3 regions of the Mesorhizobium sp. C268A genome follow, and region 2 is predicted to be linked to each of the others. Evidence: predicted binding sites of a transcription regulator. Region 2 holds the regulator's gene; each other region holds the start of a gene.
What was found. Region 2 encodes LexA, which represses DNA repair genes until DNA is damaged. Its sites were predicted from a motif close to TGTTCNNNNTGTGTTCNG; they were not measured.
Positions count from the first base shown of each region.

Region 1: a site for LexA is predicted at 1,184-1,201, ahead of NKL06_RS12370 (DUF3072 domain-containing protein). Genes of this name have one in related genera too.
Region 3: a site for LexA is predicted at 1,701-1,718, ahead of NKL06_RS19195 (helicase-related protein). Genes of this name have one in related genera too.

Region 1 covers NZ_JAMYVX010000001.1:2,549,050-2,554,805, forward strand. The annotation lists gene NKL06_RS12365 (nuclear transport factor 2 family protein) at 656-871, shown strand; gene NKL06_RS12370 (DUF3072 domain-containing protein) at 940-1,149, opposite strand; gene NKL06_RS12375 (NADP-dependent oxidoreductase) at 1,392-2,309, shown strand; gene NKL06_RS12380 (hypothetical protein) at 2,514-2,780, shown strand; gene NKL06_RS12385 (DUF982 domain-containing protein) at 2,777-2,986, shown strand; gene NKL06_RS12390 (PilZ domain-containing protein) at 3,129-3,455, shown strand; gene NKL06_RS12395 (Crp/Fnr family transcriptional regulator) at 3,853-4,599, opposite strand; gene NKL06_RS12400 (patatin-like phospholipase domain-containing protein) at 5,083-5,493, shown strand.
Region 2 covers NZ_JAMYVX010000003.1:1,098,178-1,103,933, forward strand. The annotation lists gene kynU (kynureninase) at 1-405, opposite strand, end outside; gene NKL06_RS32190 (GntR family transcriptional regulator) at 574-1,338, shown strand; gene lexA (transcriptional repressor LexA) at 1,544-2,326, shown strand; partial or broken gene NKL06_RS32200 (ComEC/Rec2 family competence protein) at 2,320-4,775, opposite strand; gene arr (NAD(+)--rifampin ADP-ribosyltransferase) at 4,882-5,298, opposite strand.
Region 3 covers NZ_JAMYVX010000001.1:3,941,869-3,947,624, forward strand. The annotation lists gene NKL06_RS19195 (helicase-related protein) at 1-1,545, opposite strand, end outside; gene NKL06_RS19200 (TetR/AcrR family transcriptional regulator) at 2,225-2,806, opposite strand; gene NKL06_RS19205 (FAD-dependent oxidoreductase) at 2,889-4,139, shown strand; gene phbB (acetoacetyl-CoA reductase) at 4,189-4,914, opposite strand; gene NKL06_RS19215 (acetyl-CoA C-acetyltransferase) at 5,043-5,756, opposite strand, start outside.

The DNA.
Region 1 (5,756 bases), on a different contig from region 2:
AAAAAAGAGTTGTCCTCGCTCCCTGTTCTGTCATCGCAATGAAGGACGACATCTTCGAGCACCCGCAGCACACCTGTCGCACTGGAAAAAGCTGTAGGCGTTTATAGGTGCTTGGGGAATCCGCCGTTTGTTTGCGTTGTGGAGCGGGACAAAGCAAGTTACTCACGCAGGCTGGCTACCGTGAAGCGGGGCACCAGCCCGACTTCCACGCGTTGCCGTGGGAAGCTGAACATCAGGGCCGTCAAAGAAAGGCAAGGTGGACGCGACGGCGCTCGCTGAACGCATTCGGGCGCCGGCTGCGTTCGCGTTCACACCCGGCGCTATGTCGCTTCTAGGCCCGCTCTGTCGCTACTTTGTGCGCAGCATATTGTGGGAACTCTGCGGCCCACGCACTCAGTGGCTGACCAGAACGAGCGCATCATCGGCCTAACCGTTTAGGCTGTAGAATTTGTGTGTGCGCTCGTATCGAGATGCGGGTGATGTCGCAGCCGAAACGCGCTGCTTCCTTCTCGATCCGCCCCATCAGTTTGGCGCCGATACCAGCACTGCGCATCTCGGCGTCGATAACCACATGGTCGGCCTACGCCCACTTTCCGCCCATACCCGGTTTGCTGATAGAGCGGGTAGATAGCCGCGATCTCTTCGAGCTCCATGGCTGAGTGTCGATGCCTATGTCGGCGAGGTGATGAGTGCGGCCTTGCCGCCGAACACCAGCCCCAACTGGGCAGTCGCATCGCTCGACATTACGGGCGATGCAGCCACTGCGAAGGTCGAGGACGAATTTGGAACCACAAGGTTCACCGACTATCTTTCTCTGCTCAAAATCGCAGGAGAAATGAAGATCCTTAGCAAACTCTACCACCTTCACTAATACGACCGTCCAGATCAGAGGCCAAATACCGCAAAACTGGCCAACCTGTCGTAGGTCTCCCAGCGCCTTTAGAGCTTGAGCTCAGTCCTTAGCGCGTCGATTCGCTTCGAGGCCTCGGCTTTGCTTAGATCTTCGGCGTAGCTTCTGTCGTCGCCCGCCTGCTCACATAATGTTTTCAAGTAGGAAGCTTGCGACGGAGTCATTGGCTCGTCTCCCGTCGTCCATTCGTCAGGATCCTTGCTGATAGCTTCGCCTTTGGCTCGGGGTGTAGTTTGCATGACGCTCTCCATGTTGGGAACGGCACAACGTATTTGATCTGCTTTTGTTCCACATGCCTGAAGTGTCTGAGATTGCGATGGCAGGGGTGTTCACGAACGCAAGTTTACCCGTGCTGGAAGAATCCGACGAGATTGCTTAGCTTCCGCTCGCGGTCGCCAACGATGAACTCAACGCCAACTCTGCGCGAGACATCGAAGACCCTCCGCGCCCGCAATTCACCCCAACGGTGAGGAGACGCCCCATGAAAGCAATCGTAGCGACGGACCTGACTGCAGGAACGGCCGGGATGAAGTTGGTGGAGTTGCCCGAGCCTCGGGCGGCAATTAACGACGTGGTCGTACAGGTTCATGCGGCAGGATTCGTCAACACCGAACTGGAGTGGCCCTCGACGTGGGCCGACCGAGCCTTCCGTGACCGGACCTCTTCGATCCTCGGCCACGAACTGGCTGGTGTGGTCACTGCGCTCGGCTACGGCACTACGGGGCTTTCTATAGGTCAGCGGGTGTTCGGCCTCGCGGACTGGCATCGCGACGGCACCCTCGCCGAGTATGTTGCCATGGAGGCCCGTAACCTCGCGCCGCTGCCCGGCGATGTCGACTTTACGGTGGGCGCTAGCCTGCCGATCTCCGGCCTAACCGCATGGCAGGGGCTGTTCCAGCATGGCCGCATCAAGGCCGGGCAGAGCGTTCTCGCGCATGGCGCTGCCGGTGCCGTCGGTTCGATGGTGGCGCAGCTTGCCAGGGAGGCCGGAGCCTATGTGATCGGCACCGGGCGGGCCGCCGACCGCCAGAAAGCGCTCGACTTCGGTGCAAATGAATTCCTCGACCTCGCAAATGACACCCTTGAAGATGTCGGCGGCGTCAATCTGGTGTTCGATGTCATCGGCGGCGATGTCCAGAAGCGATCCGCAACGCTCGTCCGGGCCGGAGGTATCCTTGTCACAGTCGTCGGACCAACGGATATTCGACCTGCAGACGGCCTGGCGGTTGACTTCGTCGTCGAGGCTGATCGAGCCCAGCTTTCTGAGATAGTGCAGCGGATCCGCGATGGACGACTGCGGACGAACATCGGCAAGGTTTCGAGCTTGGATGATGCCATCGGCACCTTCAACTCAACGGACCGACGCGCGGGCAAGACCGTTGTCCGCGTTCGTCCGTGAGAACTTGGGAGAGAGGCGGGCCCTCGCTCCTTATGGTCGCGTCGGCAGCTGACACGGTGAGGTGCAAATCAGCGCCTGTCGCGGGATTAGCCATCGTAGGGCGGTGTTTGCGGGAACCTACTTTGTACGTTTCCGACTCTTGCCTTTTTCGGAAAGTGACCCACAGAATAGCTGATTGAGGTTCTATCTCTCTGGGAGGATGGGATGGACATTCAAGCACCTGTTCGGCCTACGCAGCAAACGGCCAAGGAGCTGGTCCGCGAGGTCCTGTTGGGCTCTCAACCCGGCGACATTATTTCCGTCAAAGCGACCATTGTAGCGGTCCGTGAGCGCGGCGGCGATCTTCTCGAAACTGACTGCCAGTTAGTCGAAATGATCGTCAAATCAGCCTCCGTTTGGGGACTGTTCATCGCCTTTGACGTTCGAGAGGCGGGATGCCCCACCGTTGGTTCAACCCTCCGGTTTATGTGAAGACTGAGCGCCCGGGGCTTCGCCTTGGTGTCAACCGGGTTGATGCCGCCGCCGAGGAGCTCCTAAAGTGGTCCAATCGTGGCCCCAAGTGGCGGCTGGCGGCCGAGGCTTGCCTATCTGCGATCGATGGCAAAATGCCGGGTAATGACTTCCGGCTGCTGTTCGAAGCCGCGGCCGATGAAGAGGAGATGCTGCTGCCGGATTAACAACGCTATACGACGAGCCCATTCGGGTCTGTTCGCGTTGCGAATTCACCGGCGCAACGGGCATTTATGCTGTCCGTCTCCGTCGTCAAACTTTAAAGTGAGACACTAACGAGCGACGACCTAGATGGACAGTTATTCGCCGGTGCGCGTACCATATAGGGCCGCGGGTGACCGATGGAGGTCACATGTTGATGAAGAGCATCGCCGCGAACGGAGGCAGCGGGTGCTGAAAGGCGCCTCAATCATCAGCGGAATCACAAACTCCGAGATCAGTTGCACCATTCGGAACCAAAACAGTGGCAGAGCTGAGCTCAAAGTCCCGGTGGAATCGCGTGTCCCTGAGCGGTTCGTGGTTTACGTGCCGACCGACGGCGTTGCCTACCAGGCAGTCCTGCGGTGGCGCAGGAACGACCGAATTGGGGTTCAATTTATAGGAACGTTGCCAAAGCCGCGTCTCCACTATGGCTGAGCTTGTGACCGGGATGCACAGACCGGGGAATTGGACACTATCCGGCGCTCGGCACGTGTTCCATGGCAGTCGCACTTTAGAGATTACCCCCCGGCGAAACTTCGCTTGAGGTCGACACGGTCAGAAGGCTTACAAAATCGCGGGAATATTCCCCGTCCAGATATTTAGCCGGAGCGCCCCACGCCTCGGCTGGTTGGCCAGTGAACGCGTCAAACACCGCTCAGGTTTCGTCGAGTCCCTCCTGAGGTCGTATCTTTGAGAAGCCATGCCGTCGCTAGGTAAGTCTGCGGTCCAGTTCTCAAGCGGTGATCGACATTCCTGTTGGAGTGCGGGTTCTACAGGAGATTCGGTTTTGAGGATCGCGAGGGCTCAACGGATCATGAGCGACCCAGCAGGATCAGAAACCGGCACCCGTCTGCGCAGCCCTTTGATGAAGATAGGTAGAGTCAAAATCTGCGGCGCGAACGAGCCCTGCCCAGTCGGTCGCATGAAAACGCGAGCCAACGGTGGATATCAGACCGTCGCGTCTAAGGTCCTGAAGCACTCGGTTCACGTGCACGGTAGAGAGGCCAAGTGCGTCGCCAAGTGCAGCCTGCGTTATGGGGAGATAGGCCACATGATCTTCAATGCGGCCTACCGAGCGAAGGCGAACAATGAGTTCGCAAAGAATGTGAGCCATACGCGAGTAGGCGTCGCGCCTACCGACGTTGGTGACCCACTCTCGATAGATCGCCGCATCGATCACCGTCGAGCGCCAAAACACTCTCGTTATCGAAGAGTGCTGGTCGCAAACGGCGCGAAGTTCGTCGTGCCGCATGAAGCCCACCCTAGCGGGCATGAGAGGGGTGAAAGTGCAATCCATGACCGACAAATGCAAACCATGCAGGTCGGGAATGTCGCCCGGAACAAAAAAGGAGGAGATTTGACGCTTCCCCTCCCCGGTTAGTTTGATCGACCCTATTAAGCCTTCAAGAACGACGAACGAAAGGCTCGGCTTATCGCCCTCGCGCAGAATGTCTTCGTTGGCCTGATATCTCTTCTCCTGAATCGAGATGTTCCCCAAGGTCGCAATGTCTGATTCTGCGAGTTCCGAGATGGCTTGGAGCTTGCGGATCAACATTTTGAAAGAATGATCATGTGCCATCAAGAACCTGTTCGTGTTTGCTCCCAACTTTTAGTTGGCGCTAATGTTCCCGCTGCCTAGAGGAGACGAAGGCCAATGGTCAGTGCGTCGATGATGCGCGCAAAGTTCAGCTGTCCTCAATCCTTTTCGCCTGCCGCAACCTGTTCGAAACGGCTGGATCACAACCTGCTTTCCACCGGATTAACGAGTGCTATTGCGCGCCAGGAACCTTAAGAGTTCGCAGCCGTTCAACTGTTGGGGCGCACGAAGCAGGCTTTCAATGTCATCGGGTTCCGTGCTGATCGTGGAGACGTCGAGAACTCTCTCCGGGAGGCCGGGTTCGAGGTGGTCGCCGGCTTAAAAGGGCCTTCAAGCGATTGCGACTTTCGATCGTGAGCCGGAGCGAGTTGTGGCTCTCCTGACAGATATCAGACTTGGGGACGGCCCAAGCGGGTGGGATGTGGCCCGGCACCTCCGAGGCGCCGATCCTACTATGCCAGTAATATGACAGCGTTGGTCGATGCCATGGCCTGCTACGCAATTGACCGACATCAAATCGACATCCTGTCTCTCGGCTGCGTTGAATTGGAGTTCGCCTTCACCAAGGACCAAATCGCCAAGGGCGGTATCAGGCACTGGCGCGAGATCATTTCTGCCGCCATGCGCCTGCAAAGCCAGAATGCACTGGGCCAAGCTGGGCTGCTGGTAGGACGAGACCGTCTACTACGCGTCGACGGAGCACCTATGAAGTCTAATCCGATCGACCTCGACGACTACACCGGTCCGCCGCAGAGTTACCTGTTATTGCTGCCTCACTGGTCAAGCAACATGAGGAACGGCTGGCCGCGCTTTTCGTTGCGCCGCGTCCACCTTACAAAGCGGTGTATGGGCCAAGGTCTCAGGACCCGTAAATAGCCACCTGTTCTTCGCACGATGTCGGCTTTCAGAAACCGCCTAAAGCGATCCCGATATTGAGCGCAATGGCCATCCGTTCTGATTAAGTCGTCTTGGCCAGCCGTGGTCTTCACTCGACCCCGCATGATGAGGTATGACCAAGAAGGATGTAGACTAAACCGGAAGAGACAAGGTGCAGGTGCAAGGCATTGAGAGAAATAGCAGGAACCGAACCAATCCACAGGAATATTTTGTTGGTATTTATGTTGGTAGCAGATGCGGCT
Region 2 (5,756 bases):
GGCCATGTAGAGGTCGGTCGGGAAACTGTCGCCCTCGGCAACGATGACCGACCGATCCGGCCGCATGCCGAGCGCTGCGTGCAGCAGCTTGTAGATGTTGATCGAGGTTGTGTCGCAGACCACCGTCTGCCCATCAGCCGCGCCGATCAGTCGCCCGAGCTGATCTCCGAGTTCCACCGGCATGTTGAACCAGCCGGCGGTGTTCCAGGCGCGAATGAGGTCGTGCGCCCATTCCTGCGTGGCGGCCTGCTGCAGTTCGCTGAAGACGACCGCTGACGCGGCGCCCAGGGAATTGCCGTCGAGATAAATCACGCCTTGCGGCAAGACAAAGCGTTCACGCATGGAGCGCAGCGGATCGGCGGCATCCATTGCTTCGATTGTAGCGAGATCGGGTGTCGTGCTCATGATCCGGCGCCCCTCCATGGACAAACGCGCGCGGCGGAGCCTGCCGCCCAAACATGCCGGCGATCTTGAGTGGTCGCCCTTGAACTGTCAAACATTATATATAATTCACCCATTGAAAGGCTTTGATATATAATGATCCGCCCGAGCGTTTATGTCTGATGGATCACGATGCTGGATGACGAGCAGACCTCGAAGACGGAAGTGGCCTATCGCCTGCTCAGGCGCGATATTCTTGCGACCCGGCTGGCGCCTGCCGCGCCGTTGAAGCTGAGCACGCTGCGCAACACCTACGGCATCGGCTGGACGCCGTTGCGCGAGGCGCTGTCGCGGCTGGAGGCGGAACGGCTTGTGACCGCCATCAGCAACCGCGGGTTTGCGGTCGCTCCCGTCTCTCGGGCGGAGCTCGAGGATTTGGCGCGTGCGCGGCTGGTGGTCGAACTGCCCCTGCTGGTGGAATCGATCGAGAAGGGCGACCGTGAGTGGGAAGACGCGGTCGTTGCCGCCCACTATCGTCTCTCACGGTGCGGGTCTGTTCTCGACGATCCATCGGATGATGCGGTCGACGCGTGGTACGAAAAACACGATGCCTTCCATGCGGCGCTGCTCAGTGCCGCGACATCCAGCTGGCTGCTGCGCTTCAATGCGACGATTTCCGACCAATTGCATCGCCATCACCGCTTTCTGGGTCTGGCCCCGACGCTGCGCGCCGCCGCCGGCCGCACGGATGGCCACCGGAAGGCCGTGGCGGCCCTGCGCGACGCCGTGGCGATCGAACACCATACCGCCCTGATGGAAGCGGCCCTCGATCGCGACGTCGAACGTGCGAAAACTCTGATGACCGCTCACATCGGCTACACGCTGCAGGTCTATGCCCAGAGTGAACCCGGCGCGGATGCTGCGCAGCCCCGTCCGAAAAGGAAGCGGCGATCGTAGCCGACGACGCAGGGCACTTTGTCTTCGTTTCACCCCGTTGCCGGCCAACGACTACGAGCGCCGCTCGCGGTGCCGAACGTCACGCTGAACAAAACGTCAACACATTCATTAAACTTTAAAAGGTTGCGGAACACAACTGGAACAGATAGTGTTTGTTCTGGGTTTGTTTTTTCTGATTCTGGTTTCAGAACCCCTGGGGGCCGCGATGCTGACGCGCAAACAACATGAGCTTCTGATGTTCATCCATGAACGCCTGAAGGAGAGCGGAATCCCGCCGTCCTTCGATGAGATGAAGGAAGCGCTTGACCTCGCCTCCAAGTCCGGCATCCACCGCCTGATCACGGCGCTTGAGGAGCGCGGTTTCATTCGCCGGCTGCCGAACCGGGCGCGCGCGCTGGAAGTGCTGCGGCTGCCCGACTCGATCGCACCAGGCCTCAATGCGGCGAGGAAGTTTTCGCCGAGCGTCATTCAGGGCAGTCTTGGTCAAACCGGCCAAGGGCAAGGCGGCCAAGGACAAGGCGCGATGGGCCAAGGCGGTATCGGCCGCCAGATCAAGCCGGGCTCGCCGTCGCGTTCGATGTCGGCCGGCAATGACGACGCCGTTTCGGCGGTGTCGATCCCGGTGATGGGACGCATTGCTGCCGGTGTGCCGATCGACGCCATCCAGCATCAGACCCATTCGATCTCGGTGCCGCCCGACATGATCATGGGCGGTGAACACTACGCGCTCGAGGTCAAGGGCGATTCGATGATCGAGGCCGGCATTTTCGATGGCGACACGGTCATCATCCGCAATGCCGACACAGCCAGCCCCGGCGAGATCGTGGTGGCGTTGGTCGACGATGAGGAAGCGACCCTGAAACGCTTCCGCCGCAAGGGCGCCTCGATCGCCCTGGAAGCCGCCAACCCGGCCTACGAGACCCGCATTTTTGGACCGGACAGGGTGAAGGTGCAGGGCAAGCTTGTCGGATTGATCCGGCGCTACTGAGCCGGCTTGGGTTTGTACTTTTCACGCTGGTTGTAAGGCGGCAGGCCGCGCGCGTCGCGGGAGAAGCGGCGTTGCTCGTGCCAGGGGCGATACGGCTTGTCGACGGCGAACCGGATGGTTGGCGCTGCCGCTGCCGATTGCGGATCGAAGAAGACGGCGGCGCTGCCGTCGCGGGCCAGCTGTTTCTTCGTCACGACCAGGACCAGCGGGTCGCGGCACGGATTGTAGGCGGTGGCGTCATCGATGACGATCAGGCTCGCGAAGGCACAGGCCGGCCGCGCCGTCTTGCGGTCTTTCGCAAGAGCTACAATGGCTCCGGAAGGGTGTCGAGCGATACAGAGATCGCCGGTGCAATAGAAGGGCGAGCCGGGCGGCAGATCGAGCGGATCGAGATCGAACCGCGTATCTGTTGCCTCGAAAATCTCGGGCGGGATAATGGTTTCGGCCCGCAGCGCCCGTTTCCAATTGTCCGTGGTGAATTCGTTGGAGCGTTCGCGGTTGAGGGCGAGTTCGCCGCCACCGATCTGCATGGCCACCAAATGTGCGTCCTCGGATATGAGCACGTCGGGCGTAAGCACCTGCGGCACCGTCAACAGGCCGGCCAGCGCGAAAGGCACGGCCGCCAGCCTGAGCCAGGTGGTGGCCATGGTGGCGATGACGAGGGCGACTGCCACCAACAGCACCGAGCGGATGGAGATCAGCCCGACGGCGTCGACCGGCGAGCGCTCGGAAATCCAGGCCGATATAGCGATCATCGCCATCAGACCCTTGCCCATCACATAGAGGAACGGCCCGTCGGCGCCGAACGGCATCGCCAGTGCGCTGAGCACGGCAAAGGGCATGACGATCAACGAAACAATCGGCATCACGGCCAGATTGGCGATCAGGCTGAGCGGCGACACACGCTGAAAATGCCAGATGGCGAACAGCAAGGTTGCACTGCCGGCGATGATCGAGGTCATGGCGAGGCCGCCCATGGCCAGCGCGAATTTTCGCGACAGGAAGCCGACGAAGGAGCGCTTTGCCAGCGGCGTTCTCACCTTGTCGGCGCGGTAATCGGCCCAGCCGGCATAGGCGCCGACAAGGGCGGCGGTGGCGGCAAACGACATCTGGAAGCTGGGACCGACCACCTCGTGCGGCGACACCAGGATGACGGCAATGGCGGAGATCGCCAGATTGCGCATGGTGAGTGCGGCGCGATCAAACAGCACGGCGACAAGCATGACCGCCAGCATGATGAAGCTGCGCTCGGCGGCAACCACGACGCCTGAAATAACGAGATAGGCGGCGATCGAGACAAGCGCTGCCGCGGCCGCATATTTCTTCACCGGCCGGCGCGAAGAGAAAACGGGAAACAGCGCAAAGGCGCCACGCAGCAACGCCATGATGGTGCCGGCAACCAGCGCCATGTGCAGGCCGGAGATGGAGATGATGTGGTAGATGCCGGTGCGCCGCATCGCTTCGTTGACCTCGTCCGGGATGCCGGCGCGCACGCCGACAATCAGCGCCGCGGCAATCTCGCCTTCGGCGCCGCCGATCTTGCCCCTGATATGGTCGGCAATGTTTCGCGCGCGTTCTCGATTGCCGAGGAGAGCCGTGCGGTCAGCGGCGGCGGTCCCTGCGTAGCAATGGTTTTCGGATTGCCGAGAAAGAAGCCGCTGCCGCCGATACCGGTGAAATAGCTGTCGAAGGAGAAATCGTAGCTCTCCGGCCGCACCGGACCGGTCGGCGGCAACAGCCTGGCATAGCCGGTGATCAGGGAGCCGGCGGTCATATCGGCGGGAACGGTCCGCGCCGAGAGCCTGACCCGCTCCGGGGCGTAGCGCAGCTCGGGGTAAGCGGTCGAAACCACGTCGAGCGTCAGCCTGATGCGGCCGCTTTCCATCTGTTCGAGACTGACGACGCGGCCGGTCAGCCGTGTCTGAATCTCGGAGCCGAGCATCTGCGTTCCGGCGCGCCAGGTCTCGACCTTGGCGGCGACGACGCCGAGCGCGCACAGCATCGCGGCCATGCAGAACAGATGCGTCCTCGGCCGCGATCGCGTGGCGACAGCGCAACATGTCGCCAGCACCACAATGGCGATTGGCTGCGCAAAGCCCGGCTCGCCGGCCAGCGAGAAGTAGACGATGACGCCGGCTGCCAGGAAAACCGGGACCAGCAGGAAGGCGACGCCCCGGTCGAGCTCCGTGTCGGCAGCCACGGCAAGGCTGCGGCGGAGCGCGGGCCATGACGGGCGGCGAAGCCGTCTGCGCAGTCGGGCGATAGATCCGGGCGCTGTGACTTGCGCCGGCAACGCGTCACCGGGCAGCGCGGGCGCTATGCCGGGATGCGGCTCAGGCAGCGCGAGGGGCAGCGGCTCGGCATAGGGACTATCGGCAAACAGCGAGCGTTCGCTGACGCTTGCCTCGCCGCCTTCGCCTTCCTTCGTGCCCCGGCCACGTCCAGCCATCGGGTCTGCCCCTTGCGCCCCAGACCTCCTATGCTACATGAACGCGCAAAGCGCGAAAGTCCGTGCGGTCGCATCCACCGCGCCGGAATTGACCCGCCAAGGACGCTCAATCCTCAATCATATCCCGGCCCTCCGCCCTCAGGCGAGCAAGCCCATCGTGCATTGCCTTCAATTGTTCCGGTGTATGACCCTGCCATTCAGCGAGCTCCCCCAGGATGAGCAACGGATCACGGGAGCGGTAGGATTTCGTCGGATTGCCGGGAAATTTTTTATCGGTCAGGTTAGGGTCATCCATAAAAAACCCTGTCGGCTTTACGATGTAAATCCTTTGACGACCGTCACCCGTTGCAAGCTCTGCTCCCCAGATGGCGGCTTCCAGTGTCTGGGTGAAATAGATCCATGACAGTGGTTTACCTCTGAAATTGGAAGGGTGGCCGACGCTCAGCAGATCCCCGGGTTTCAAATCCGCCCGGGTACCATGGTAGAACGGATCACCCTCCGTATGGTCGGCGTTGCTGGTCATCGGGAGCCCTTCTTTCAATCATTCCTCCTTCGTGGCGAGACCGGACCGCACACAGTTGCTGTGTTCACGATAATGATTGCAGAAGGTCAATATGCGTGACCAAGCCAACGCTGTCACGGCGGCGTTGTAGTCGGGCAGTGCCGCATTCGTGAAGAAATGTCCGCTCGTCAGAGGGGGCTACCACCGTCGCAGCGATGTTCCAGGCACTGTGACGGACGCTGCAGCCGAATGAAACCCAGACATTGACGCTGCTGCCAAATGAGGTTGCGCGGAGGTGCGAACAGATTTTGTGCTACAAGGCTCCGGCGCCCGTTGACGCAACCGATAATTGCCGACGTGCCCCGGCCTCGTCCAGCCATCGGGTCTGCCCCTTGCGCCCCAGACCTCCTATGCTACATGAACGCGCAAAGCGCGAAAGTCCGCGCGATCACGCCCCGCTTTCCAAACTTCCCGAGAGT
Region 3 (5,756 bases), on a different contig from region 2:
CAACTCGCCGACATGATGGCCTTCGACAAGGACGGTTCCGGTAGGACTGATTTCGGCTTCAGGCATTGTATTTTCTCTAAGGCGCCGCATGAGGACGGAAGTCCTGCGGTCTACAAACCGTTTCGTCAACCGCTCATGCAGCGCATCCGACAATCTGTCTTCGATTTCGCGCGTCTTTTCCCGCCAGTGTGCCTGATCGGCCAGCCAGCCCGGCCGGTTGGACACGAATGTCCAGGTGCGGATCTGCGCAATGCGGTGCGACAGCGTGTCGATGTCCCCCTCGGTCGTATCGGCGCGGCGCACCTGCTCGGCCATGTAGTTCTCGTCGACATGGCCGTGTTTGGCGAGGTCGGTGTAGATAGAAGCGATCAGGTCGGAGTGCTGGGCCGGCGCGATCTTGCGGTAGTCCGGCAACGCGCAGGCTTCCCACAGCAGCGCGACGCGCTTGGCATTGGTAGCCAGCGCGCGGATGTCCTCGTCGCGGGAGAGATGTTCGAGCGCCTGGGCATCGACCGCCGGCAGCGCCCGCGTCAGGCCTTCGACCGGCGCGTTGGTTTCGATCGAGCGCTTCAGCGCGTCGAGGCTGGCGAAGTCGAAATGCGCGGTGCGCCATTGCAGCACCTTCACCGGATCGAACTCGTGCCCCTCGATGCGCTTGACCAACTCCTCGTCCAGCGGATCGACCTGGCCGGTGACGCCGAAGGTGCCGTCGCGCAGATGGCGGCCGGCGCGGCCGGCGATCTGGCCGAGCTCGGCCGCCGTGAGATTGCGGTACTGATAGCCGTCGAATTTGCGGTTCTGGGCGAAGGCGACATGATCGAGATCAAGGTTGAGCCCCATGCCGATGGCGTCGGTGGCGACGAGATAGTCGACGTCGCCTGCCTGGAACATTGCCACCTGGGCATTGCGGGTGCGGGGCGACAGCGCGCCGAGCACGACCGCCGCTCCTCCTTGCTGGCGGCGGATCAGCTCAGCGATGGCATAGACCTCGTCGGCGGAGAAAGCGACGATCGCCGTACGCCGCGGCAGGCGGGTCAATTTCTTCGAGCCGGCATAGGCCAGGTGCGACAGGCGAGGGCGCGTCACCACCGAGACGCCTCTCAGCAGCTTTTGCAGGATGCCATGCATGGTGGCCGCGCCGAGCAGCAGCGTTTCCTGGCGGCCGCGCAGGTGCAGGATACGGTCGGTGAAGATGTGGCCGCGCTCGAGGTCGCCGGCGAGTTGCACCTCGTCGATGGCGACGAAGGCAACGTCGGTCTCGCGCGGCATGGCTTCGACGGTGCAGACCGAATATTTCGCGCCGGGCGGCTGGATTTTTTCCTCGCCGGTGATGAGCGCCACCTTGTGGGCGCCGACCTTTTCGCAGACGCGGGCATAGACCTCGCGCGCCAGAAGGCGGAGCGGCAGGCCGATAATGCCGCTCTCATGTGCCACCATGCGCTCGATGGCGAGATGGGTCTTGCCGGTGTTGGTCGGACCCAGTACGGCAGTCACGTCGCGGCCCGACAGGATCAGCGGCTCGGTGTGTTTCGGCTGGATGTTCATCGGCCTGGAGATGAGGCTTTCTGCATCGTGTTGTCGGGAGCGCGCCTCGCATGGCGCGTATGACAGGCGACACATAGGGACTTCAGGCGCGAAGCGAAAGCGGAATGTTCCGGCCGGCAGTCCCACGGTTCGTCTTTGAGGTCTCAATTAACAGTTGGAACGAGTCTGGAACGAATCGGCGACGAATCAGTGACTCCGGCAGATTCAGCTTTTGTTCACGGCTACATGTGGATTTTGCGAGCCTGAGTCTCACCATATGCTGAATCGCGGAAACTGGCCCGATTCCTGCAAGGGGACCATTGGCGTTAACCTTTGCCGGCGGGGCATCGTCGTGATCCGATACGCCTCGGTCAACATTATGAAATTATTGAATTTTCTTAATCGGCCTTAACCATTTGACGGTGGTTTCCGGCCTTGGTCGTTAACGTTCCGCTCAAAGCCGGAACGAATCGGTGACGAATCAGCGATCGCGGGATTTTCCTGGTTTATTCACCCCAACATCTGGCGATTATCCGGTTGACAACAACCGGATAATCGCCCAACATCTTGTGTTGTCCACAGCTTGTCCATCGAGAATTCACAGCTTGCGAACCGGGTTTTGCACAGGGCGCCTGGAAATCGTTAATCTTTGCGTGCCGGAACGGGTCAATCGCCGCGACAGCACTCGGTGCCCGCCGGTTCAGGCCGCGTCGTGGCCTGTTGCATAACGTTGCAACACCGGTCCCACATTCCGGATGATTTCCTCATGCGACAGGGCGACGACGGGCTCAAGCCGCAACAGATATCGGCAGGTCGCCAGGCCCAGCAGCTGGCTGGCAACCAGCCCGGCGCGCCGTCCGGCGTCCGCTGGGTCGCCTATCGATGCAACCATCGGCCTCACCTGGTTGGCGAAGACGTCGCGGACCTTCTCGGCCGCGTGCTCGTTCGACGCAGCCGAGCGTAGCAGGATTATCATGCCTGGCCCGTTGGCCTGACCTTCCCAGTTTACCAGAAAGCGCCTGATCAGCGTTTCACCGATGGCGGTAGGGTCTATCCGCTGATCCGGCAGTTGGAGGTCCACGACGGCGGCCCTGGCGAACAGCTCGTCCTTGCTGTGGAAATAACGGATCACCATGGCCGGATCGATCGAGGCCTGCGCCGCAACGTCGCGGATTGAGGTGCCGTCATAGCCGTGCTCGGAGAAAAGCCGGCGTGCGGCTTCAAGGATTTGGGCTCGTGTTCGGTCCGACTTGGTCTGCTTGTTCGGCTGCTTCTCGTTCATCCAGATTCATATGCCAACAGCCGTTGACAAATGCAATCCAACTTACTAGAAGTCAACACGTGTTGATAAATGGAGACGGGGAATGCTGCCTGAGACAACGGAAGTCCTTATCATTGGCGCCGGCCCGACTGGTATGGCGCTATCAATCGCGCTGCATCAAGCTGGCGTCGATCACGTGCTGATCGACAGACTGACGCAGGGTCTGCAAACGTCGCGCGCTGGGGTCATCCATGCGCAAACGCTGGAATCACTGGAGCCGCTCGGCCTCACGCAGCGGCTGAGTGAGCTTTCCGTGAATCTCGACGATTTCGCCATCCGCGATCGGAGCCGGGTGCTGCTCAAGCTCGATTTCGGCAAGCTGCCGTCAAAGCATCCCTACCTGATGATGCTGCCGCAGAACGTGACCGAGCAGGTGTTCGCTGAACGGATCGCGGTCCTGGGTGGCGTCATTCATCGCGAGGTCGAGGCTGTGGCCGTTGCTCAAGACAGTGACGGCGCGCGCGTGACAGTGGTCGAGCAGGGCCACGAAAAACTCATCTCGGCGCGATACGTCGTCGGAGCCGACGGCATGCAGAGCCTGGTGCGCAAGTCGACCGGCATCGAGTTCGATGGCGAGGCCTATGATGGTTCGTTTGTGCTGGCCGACGTTCGCCTGGACTGGCCTGTAGGACCGGCCGAAGTGTCGCTGTTTTTCGCACCGGCGGGCCTGGTGGTGGTGGCGCCGCTGCCGGATGGCTCGTACCGCGTCGTCGCGACGATGAAGGATGCGCCGGAAAAGCCCGGCACCGCCGACATCCAGGCATTGCTCGATAGCCGCGGGCCAACCACGACAAGAGCCCGCGTGCTCGACCTGACGTGGAGTTCGCGCTTTCGCGTGCATCATCGTCTGGTCAGGGCCTATCGCAAGGACCGGCTGTTCCTGATGGGCGATGCCGCGCATGTACACAGTCCCGCGGGTGGGCAGGGCATGAATACCGGCATCATCGACGCGGTCGTGCTTGGCCAGTTGCTTGGCGATGTGGTGAACGGCATTCGCTCGGCGACAGAACTCGACCTATACGAAAAGCTGCGCCGCCCAGCGGCTCAGGAAGTGCTCGATCTTGCGGGGAAGATGACGGAGATGGCGCTTGCCCATAATCCGGCGAAGCGGTTCGTCCGCAACCTGTCGCTTTCCTTGGTGAATCTTCTGCCGTTCGTGAAGCGTCGCATTGCGCTGAAGCTGTCGGGTCTCAGTCGGGCCTCAAACGCCCGGCTGCCGGCGCCCGCAAAGGCGCCTGGCTTAATTGCCGCCAGCAAGCCTGAGGCCAAATCAGGGCTGAAGCTCGCCGCCTGACAGTTGCGACGGTCAGGCGAATCGGCGCGTTGCCGAGTGCGGCATGACGTCAGACGAAGTACTGGCCGCCATTGGCTGTAATGGTCGAACCGGTGATGAAGCCGGCGTCTTCGGAAGCGAGGAAGACGACGCAACGCGCGATCTCTTCCGGTTCGCCGAGGCGGCCGACCGGGATCTGCGGGATGATGCGTTCATTCAGCACCTTCTCGTCGATCGCCTTGACCATCTCGGTGGCGATGTAGCCGGGGCAGATGACATTGACGGTGATGCCCGCGCGCGCGCCCTCCTGCGCCAGCGCCTTCGAGAAGCCGATGTCGCCGGCCTTTGCGGCGGAATAGTTGACCTGGCCGGCCTGGCCTTTCTGGCCGTTGATGGAGGAGATGGTGATGACGCGGCCGAATTTGCGGTCGCGCATGCCGCCCCACAGCGGATGCGTCATGTTGAAGACGCCAGACAGATTGGTGTCGATGACTTCCTTCCACTGCTCGCGCGTCAGCTTGTGGAACATGGCGTCGCGGGTAATGCCGGCATTGTTGACCAGCACCGAGACCGGGCCGAGATCGGCCTCGACCTGTTTGATTCCGGCGGCACAGGCGTCGTAGTCGGCGACCGACCATTTGTAGGCCTTGATGCCGGTTTGTGCGCTGAACTTCCCCGCTGCCTCGTCATTGCCGGCATAGTTGGCTGCAACGGTGTAACCGGCATTCTTCAGGCCGATCGATATGGCGGCGCCGATGCCGCGCGATCCACCGGTGACGAGCGCTACTTTGGTCATTGAAAGTTCTTCCTCCCTTTGTCGGAAGAAGGGAATAGGGAGTAGGGAGTAGCGAGTAGGGATCGATATCCCGCCGCGCTGCTCCTTCTTCCCCATTCACTACTCCCTATTCACTACTCACTTCTCTTTCACAGCGCTTCCACGCACAGAGCGACGCCCATGCCGCCGCCGATGCACAGCGTGGCAAGGCCCTTCTTGGCGCCGCGGCGGCGCATCTCGAAAACCAGCGTGTTGAAGACGCGGGCGCCCGACGCGCCGATCGGATGGCCGATGGCGATGGCGCCGCCATTGACGTTGACGATCGACGTATCCCAGCCCATGCCCTTGTTGACGGCGCAGGCCTGCGCGGCGAAGGCTTCATTGGCCTCGACAAGGTCGAGGTCCTTGACCGACCAGCCGGCCTTCTCGAGCGCCCGCTTCGAGGCGGGAATAGGTCCGGTTCCCATGATCGCCGGATCAACGCCAGCCGTCGCCCATGAGGCGATGCGCACCAGCGGGGTGATGCCGCGCCTTGTGGCTTCAGCCTCGCTCATCAGCAGCGCGCCGGCGGCGCCGTCATTGATGCCCGACGCGTTGGCGGCGGTCACGGTGCCGTCCTTGTCGAAAGCCGGCTTCAGCTTGGACATGGCGTCGATGGTGGCGCCGTGGCGGATGTACTCGTCCTGGTCGACGACAGTGTCGCCCTTCCTGCCCTTGATCGTGAAGGCGACGATCTCGTCCTTGAACTTGCCGGCCTTCTGCGCGGCCTCGGCCTTGTTTTGCGAGGCGAGCGCAAACTGGTCCTGGTCGTCGCGGGTGATCTGGAACTGGCGGGCGACGTTCTCGGCGGTGTTGCCCATGTG